Regions from separate parts of the Lysinibacillus sp. RS11 genome, predicted to be linked through region 1. Evidence: riboswitches for the same ligand, from Rfam matches in the RefSeq annotation. Region 1 holds a riboswitch; the other holds the start of a gene.
The links. A riboswitch is a leader RNA that binds a small molecule or an ion and turns the genes downstream of it on or off. The one in region 1 is predicted to bind cyclic di-AMP.

Region 1 (3,426 bases):
AAACCTGGCGAAAACAGCTCCATGACAAGCCCTAAGCTAGCAATCGACAACAGTATTGGTATTATTATTGGATTCGTAATAAAACGAGCAATTTTTTCTGAAAAAGTAGGTTCAATCTGTACGACATCACTACCTTTTAATTGCGTTTTTTCTAAAAGGTCTTGGAAATTCGAAACGGTTTCTTCAGAATAACCAACTTCTTTTGCCTCTGAAGCAGATAAAGTTAATAATCTCCCTTTTTCTGCCCGATATTGTGGTAAATTAATGGATGCATCAGCCATTGCTCGTGCATATTTTGGATTGCGATTTGACGATTCCGCAGCTGCCTCCATTTGAGCAAGCCACGCACTATGAGCCTTTAAATCTGCCATATTCCCTGCTGAGTCGATTACTGCAGCCGCACCGATTGTTCCATTTGGCACCATATAGATTTCATCCGCATGTAAGGCTAAAAAGGCACCTGCAGAATGCGCGTCTTTGTTAATATACGCAATCGTACGTATGTCCGTTGCATCCATAAGCATAGCAATTTCACCCGCTGCATTCACGAAACCTCCAGGCGTATGAATGTCTAGAATTATTGCTGTTGCACTGTTTTCTTCCGCCTCTTTAAAAGCTCGTTCTAAAAATGCGTGAAGCCCTCGTTCTACTTCATTATGAATAGGTATGTGGTAGACCTTGCTACTTGCAAAAGCCGACGTTAATGGAAACGCTAACAAAAAAGTCATCCAAATAACTAATAAATAGCTGAGGAACCTCCGTCTTCGCATCTTTTTCCCTCCCTTCTAACATGCTTCTCTACTGTATATACGACTGACCATGTAAAAAGTTTCACAAATCCTAATAATTTTATTATACAGTGATTATTACATCTGTGGGACTTTATTAGTCGATATAGTTACCAATGTATCAACGGTAACATAAAAAGCCGAATGGATCGCAATGATCACATTCGGCTTCTTCGATATGTACGTAAATTTGAGCACAAAGTAAAATACCCGAAATTAACCAAAAAATGATTAATTTCAGGTATATTTTTGTCTGCTCAGTGAATCATACAATTGCGTGTTATGAACGTAGGGATTTTTAATGGGAAATTAAATTACCACTTACGTTTACGTGCAGCTTCTGATTTCTTTTTACGTTTAACGCTAGGTTTTTCGTAGAACTCGCGCTTTCTAACTTCTTGAATTGTACCACTTTTTGATACAGTACGTTTGAAGCGGCGAAGAGCATCTTCAAGCGATTCGTTTTTGCGAACGACAGTTTTTGACATCTCTCTTTCCCTCCCTCCGAACACACGTCAGTACACAAATAGGCAAATAACCTTCTGCTGTGTACTAAAGAATTATAACGTATTGTCTAAAAATGGTCAATAGAAAGTGTAAGAATTAATATGGTGAATTTTTAATTTTATTTCTTGAGGAATTTCAGGTTGATTTTTTGACCACAATAAATTGAATCTTTTCATCTTCGGAGGTATCTTTATCCCCGCTGATTATTAGGGCAGATAGACCCCACCTTGTTTGCCCTTGGCGTTCTCGTGCCCGTTAATGAGGGATAATTATGTATTTCAAAAAAATTTATGGTTTACAAAAAATAGAATATAGGCGTAGAATAATCACATTCAATTGCATAACAGCCTAATCTCAATAATGTTTGAGAACGGAGGAACCAGTATTTTGGGGTTAATTCTGCATGAGCAGAAGGAATGAGAAACTCTTTCGCCATTCTACCCGTCAGCTAACTTCGTCGGCTCCAGCGAAGGGGGTCATGTTAGACCACTATTATGAGTATGTTTATTTTTTAAGCCTTTATAATCTTGAAACATACAAAACAGTTGGTCTTTTTATTATGTAAATTTTTTTAATGATTTTAAAAATCTTTATCCAAACATTGAGGAGATTAAAATGAAAACAGTTAAAAATAAATTAAATCCTCCTAAAATACTGGTGTTGGGCTTTGCAACTATTATCCTGATTGGAACACTTTTGTTAACTCTTCCTATTTCGACAGAGAATGGTCAGGGACTTTCTTTTTTAGACGCATTATTTACGGCGACTTCTGCAACGTGTGTAACTGGCTTGGTTGTTGTGGATACTGGCGATACATTTTCAGTATTTGGAGAACTAGTCATTTTATTTCTTATCCAAATTGGTGGATTAGGCTTTATGACGTTTGCAACATTATTATTTTTACTATTAGGAAAAAAAATTTCCTTAAAAGAAAGACTTTTATTAAAAGAGGCCTTCAATAATATTACAATGGCTGGTCTTGTCAAATTGGTTAGACGGATATTACTTTTTACTGCAGTAATTGAAATAATAGGTGGTTTAATTTTATCTATCCGTTTTTCGTTCGATATGCCTGTAGGTAAAGCTATATATTATGGTTTTTTCCATTCCATCTCGAATTTTAATAATGCTGGATTTGATTTAATGGGGGGCTTTAATGGGTTGACCGAATATGTAGACGACCCGTTTATCGTTTTAACTATTTGCGCTCTTATTACAATTGGGGGCTTAGGGTTTATCGTCATAAATGAACTATATGAATATCGGGAAACAAAACGCCTTTCCGTGCATTCAAAAATTGTATTAACCACAACGCTTATTTTAACAGTTGGCTCGACGTTTTTAATTTTCTTATTTGAATATGGAAATAGCAAAACTATTGGACCATTGTCTGAATGGGGCAAATTTCTTGGTTCATTATACCAAGCTGTTACCCCAAGGACTGCTGGTTCTAATACTCTTCCTATAGGAGACTTAACACAATCCACACTATTTTTAATCATCTTACTAATGTTCATTGGTGCAGGTTCTGGTTCCACTGCTGGCGGAATAAAAATAACAACCTTCGCGCTTTTAGTTGCCACGATGTGGTCACAAATTAGAGGGAAAGAAGATGTTGTCCTCTTTAGACGTAGAATAGTTAACGAAACCATATTAAAAGCTTTAACAGTCACAATGTGCGGAATGATGATTGTTATACTCGTCACGTTTGTCTTAAGTATTACCGAGCAAGGACATAGTTTTATGATGTATTTATTTGAGGCAACCTCTGCGTTTGCTACAGTTGGACTTTCAATGGGTCTAACTCCAGAGCTATCACCTGGTGGCCGACTCGTCATCATATTGACAATGTTTGCAGGTAGATTAGGTCCATTAACAATTGCTTTTGCCATAACAAAACGACGGAAATCTGAGGCATTCCGTCATCCTAAGGGAAATATTATGATTGGGTAATCACGATAAAGGAGTGTAGAGTGCAATGTCTATTAAACAATATGCTGTAATTGGCCTAGGTAGATTTGGAACAAGTGTAGCTCGCAGATTACATGAAGCTGGGCAGGAAGTTTTAGGAATCGACATTAATGAGGAAAGAGTCGAAGATGCCGAACTATATGTGACACATGCAGTAGTC
Region 2 (3,426 bases), 1.9 Mb from region 1:
GAATAGTATGTTACAAGCCGTACATCTGGCTGCCAAGCTTTCCATTTCTCTTCAAAAGCTTTTGCGTCATCTTGATCGAAGGCTACGTAAAAGGCAATAATTTTGTCGACCTTTAATGAATGTGCGTAATGCAAAGTGTTTTCAACTACTTTCGTAATACCAGCGACAGGGACTATGAAAACATTCCCCTCAATAATAGGTAGCTCCTCATTATTTAATCTTAACTGCTCACCAACTGCTTGATAATGGTGTTTAATTCGATGAAACGTCAAAATAATTATTGGTAAAAAGATAAATACTGGCCATACTTGAGGTAATTTCGTCACAAAAAACATCATGGCAACAATAAAGGAAATAACCGCTCCAATCGTATTTATTGCAAATTTTGCAACCCAACCTTTTGGCTTTTCACGCCACCATTTCCGCATCATTCCGGCCTGCGCTAACGTAAACGGAATAAAAACACCAACTGCATAAAGTGGAATTAAATGTTCTGTTGCCCCATCAAATAAAATGATTAAGACAATGGCAGCTAAACCAAGCATCAAGATTCCATTTGAATAACCGAGACGATCCCCACGGATTTGGAACATTCTTGGGATAAAACGGTCTTTCGATAAATTGACTGCTAGTAAAGGAAAGGCTGAATAACCTGTATTTGCAGCGAGTACTAAAATCATTGCTGTTGTACCCTGCACTATATAGTAAAAGAAATTGCGTCCTACACTTGCCTCCGCAATTTGCGAAACAACTGTTTCTTCTGCATTTGGAGCAATTCCATAAAAATAAGCTAGACTCACAATACCGATAAATAGTACCGCTAAAATACCGCCCATCGCAAGTAACGTTTTAGACGCATTTTTTGGTCCTGGATCTTTAAAATTAGGAATAGCATTTGAAATAGCTTCTACACCAGTCAAAGCTGAGCTTCCTGATGCAAATGCCTTTAATAATATAAAAAGACTAATTCCTGCAACGGGTGTACCAACCTTTGGACTCAACTCTGCTGGAACTTGCCCTGTTGCTACATTATAAATCCCCACTCCAATTAATATCAGCATGACAGCTACAAACAAATATACTGGATACGCTAATATGGATGCAGATTCTGTAACACCACGTAGATTTAAAAGCGTTAAACATATAACAAAAAACACAGCGATAAACACGTTATAAGGATGCAGACTTGGAAATGCCGAAGTAATCGCATCTGTCCCGGCCGATACACTTACCGCAACGGTTAGAATGTAATCGACAAGTAATGAACCACCCGCGACGAGACCGGCATTGACACCTAAATTCTCCCGAGAAACTACGTATGCTCCACCACCATGTGGATACGCAAAAATAACTTGACGATACGAAAAAATAAGTGCTGCCAGTAACACAACTACCCCAGCAGCAATCGGTAGAGAATACCAAAAGGCAACAGTACTTACTGTCATGAGCACAATTAAAATTTGCTCAGGTCCATACGCTACTGATGACAAAGCATCTGACGACAGTATGGCAAGTGCCTTTCTTTTATTAAGCTTTTGCTCCCCCAATGTATCGGATCTCAACGGTTTTCCGATAACATAACGTTTTAATGAGGATTTCATATACAACACCTTCTAGTTTCATGGGATGTGTTTCGCATTTCTAAATCGATTACACCTTCGCATAATCGGTATCTGTGTAGTCCACTGGGGCTTATTTTCGTTTTTGAATGAAGATAAAAAAACGTCCACAAGTCATCACTAAATACGACTTGTAGACGCTCATTCGTCTGCCAAGCTCCAACTTTTCTGCTCTTAACGCTTACGAGGTTAGCTGTCGGATTCGGGCCTGAGTAGCCCTACCCTTCAAAAAATGAAGAGATTCACCCCAAGGATTATTGTTAAACAATCCGTAAAAACTGGGTCCCCCGCGTTCAGTTGCTTCAGCGATTTAGAAATTTGAAACCTTTATAATGATGTCATATTACGCTCGTATTAAAAAAAAGTAAAGAAGAAAATTTTTTATTATTATAAGTGAAAAGCATAGATATTCTCTCAGGTAGTATGTAATTACTCACAGAACTAAAAAAGCTATCTTAAAAGTATTGTCCCACTTTTAAGATAGCTTATGCACATTAGTCCTCAATATCTTGTTCAAAGCCTATAATTTCACCTGTAGATGAATCAACATCAACTTCGTATTCTTGCTGTCCGTTTCTGATTTCGATTTCGTAAATCCCATCATCAAGTTTAATTTTAGTCACTGTACCCTTTGCCTTTGTTAAGGCCTTTTCAATAGCCTGCTCTTTTGTGATTTTAGTTGTTGTAGTGGAAGCAGTCATCTTGTCATACGTATCATCTTGATCTCGACGTTCCTTCTTTTGCTTTAATAGCTCACCTGTATAGGCATCAAATTTTAAGTCATGCTCTTCAGTATCCGTGTACACCTCTACCTCATAAACTGAGCGGTATTGATTCTGCTCAAACTCAATATCAGTTACGGTACCGTTGACAACTTTTAGTGCTTTTTTCTCAATTTCCTGCATTGATAATACCTTTTTTTCTTGGGCATTACCTGTTAATAAAGTTGTTGATCCAATAACAGCTCCAACGCCAAGTACACCGACTAACGCTGGGATTAAAATGATTTTTTTCATCTTCATCTGTTCATCTCTCCTTTGTTTTATCCCGCATACATCTGGCTGAACGCCCCTCAAGTCAAGCAGCTGAGGTAACCAAAAAGTTAAGCGGGGTTGTACTTTATCTATTCTTAGCTTATCAAGCGAAGATGATAGAACAATAAGAGAAACATTAGAATTTCATTAGAATTACTTAATGATCTTCATCCCATGTGACGGACATCACCTTCCCAGAGATTGCATGTATTTGGAAAACAGCTTCTTCATTCTTAGTTTCAATTTCAACTAAATAATAGCCACCATCCTCTGTTTCCTTATAATCAATGGAATCTACCTCACCATTTAGTTGTTGGAGAGCAATCTTCATTGCCTGTTCTTTAGAAATAACATTGACAATTTCTGGTTGACCAACTGGCTGAACATTTTTTTTAGACAAGACATCACCTGTATAGGCATCGAGTGTGAGATCCCTTTGTTGATCCTCTTTTTCAACACGTACAGTGTAAATGTTATCTACTAACACGACACTCTTAATATCCCCATAATCCTTCTCAACCATATGTCGTATTTGCTCTTCTGTTAACGGTAATTTACTTTCCACTTCCTTCAATTTTAAATTTGTAATTTGCTGTGTAGTTGCATCTAGCATCACCATATAAGTTGCACCATCTCGTGTAAATAGCATTTCATACTCATTTCCTTGATTTTTAGCCTTTGTTACATGACCGTTGTAGATTTTTTCAATATGATGAATTGCCTGTTCTTTACTAAGAGGCTCAACATGAAAGAAGCGATACTGAACAAACCAT

Region 2: linked by a shared signal. The riboswitch ahead of AB9L17_RS01395 (APC family permease) and the one ahead of AB9L17_RS16730 (TrkH family potassium uptake protein) in region 1 are both predicted to bind cyclic di-AMP.

The regions. Positions count from the first base shown of each region.
Region 1 covers NZ_CP168124.1:3,228,831-3,232,256, forward strand. The annotation lists gene AB9L17_RS16720 (NfeD family protein) at 1-770, opposite strand, end outside; gene rpsU (30S ribosomal protein S21) at 1,103-1,276, opposite strand; cyclic di-AMP (ydaO/yuaA leader) riboswitch at 1,631-1,773, shown strand; gene AB9L17_RS16730 (TrkH family potassium uptake protein) at 1,911-3,248, shown strand; gene AB9L17_RS16735 (potassium channel family protein) at 3,274-3,426, shown strand, end outside.
Region 2 covers NZ_CP168124.1:253,359-256,784, reverse strand. The annotation lists gene AB9L17_RS01395 (APC family permease) at 1-1,601, opposite strand, end outside; cyclic di-AMP (ydaO/yuaA leader) riboswitch at 1,784-1,937, opposite strand; gene AB9L17_RS01390 (PepSY domain-containing protein) at 2,114-2,641, opposite strand; gene AB9L17_RS01385 (PepSY domain-containing protein) at 2,811-3,426, opposite strand, start outside.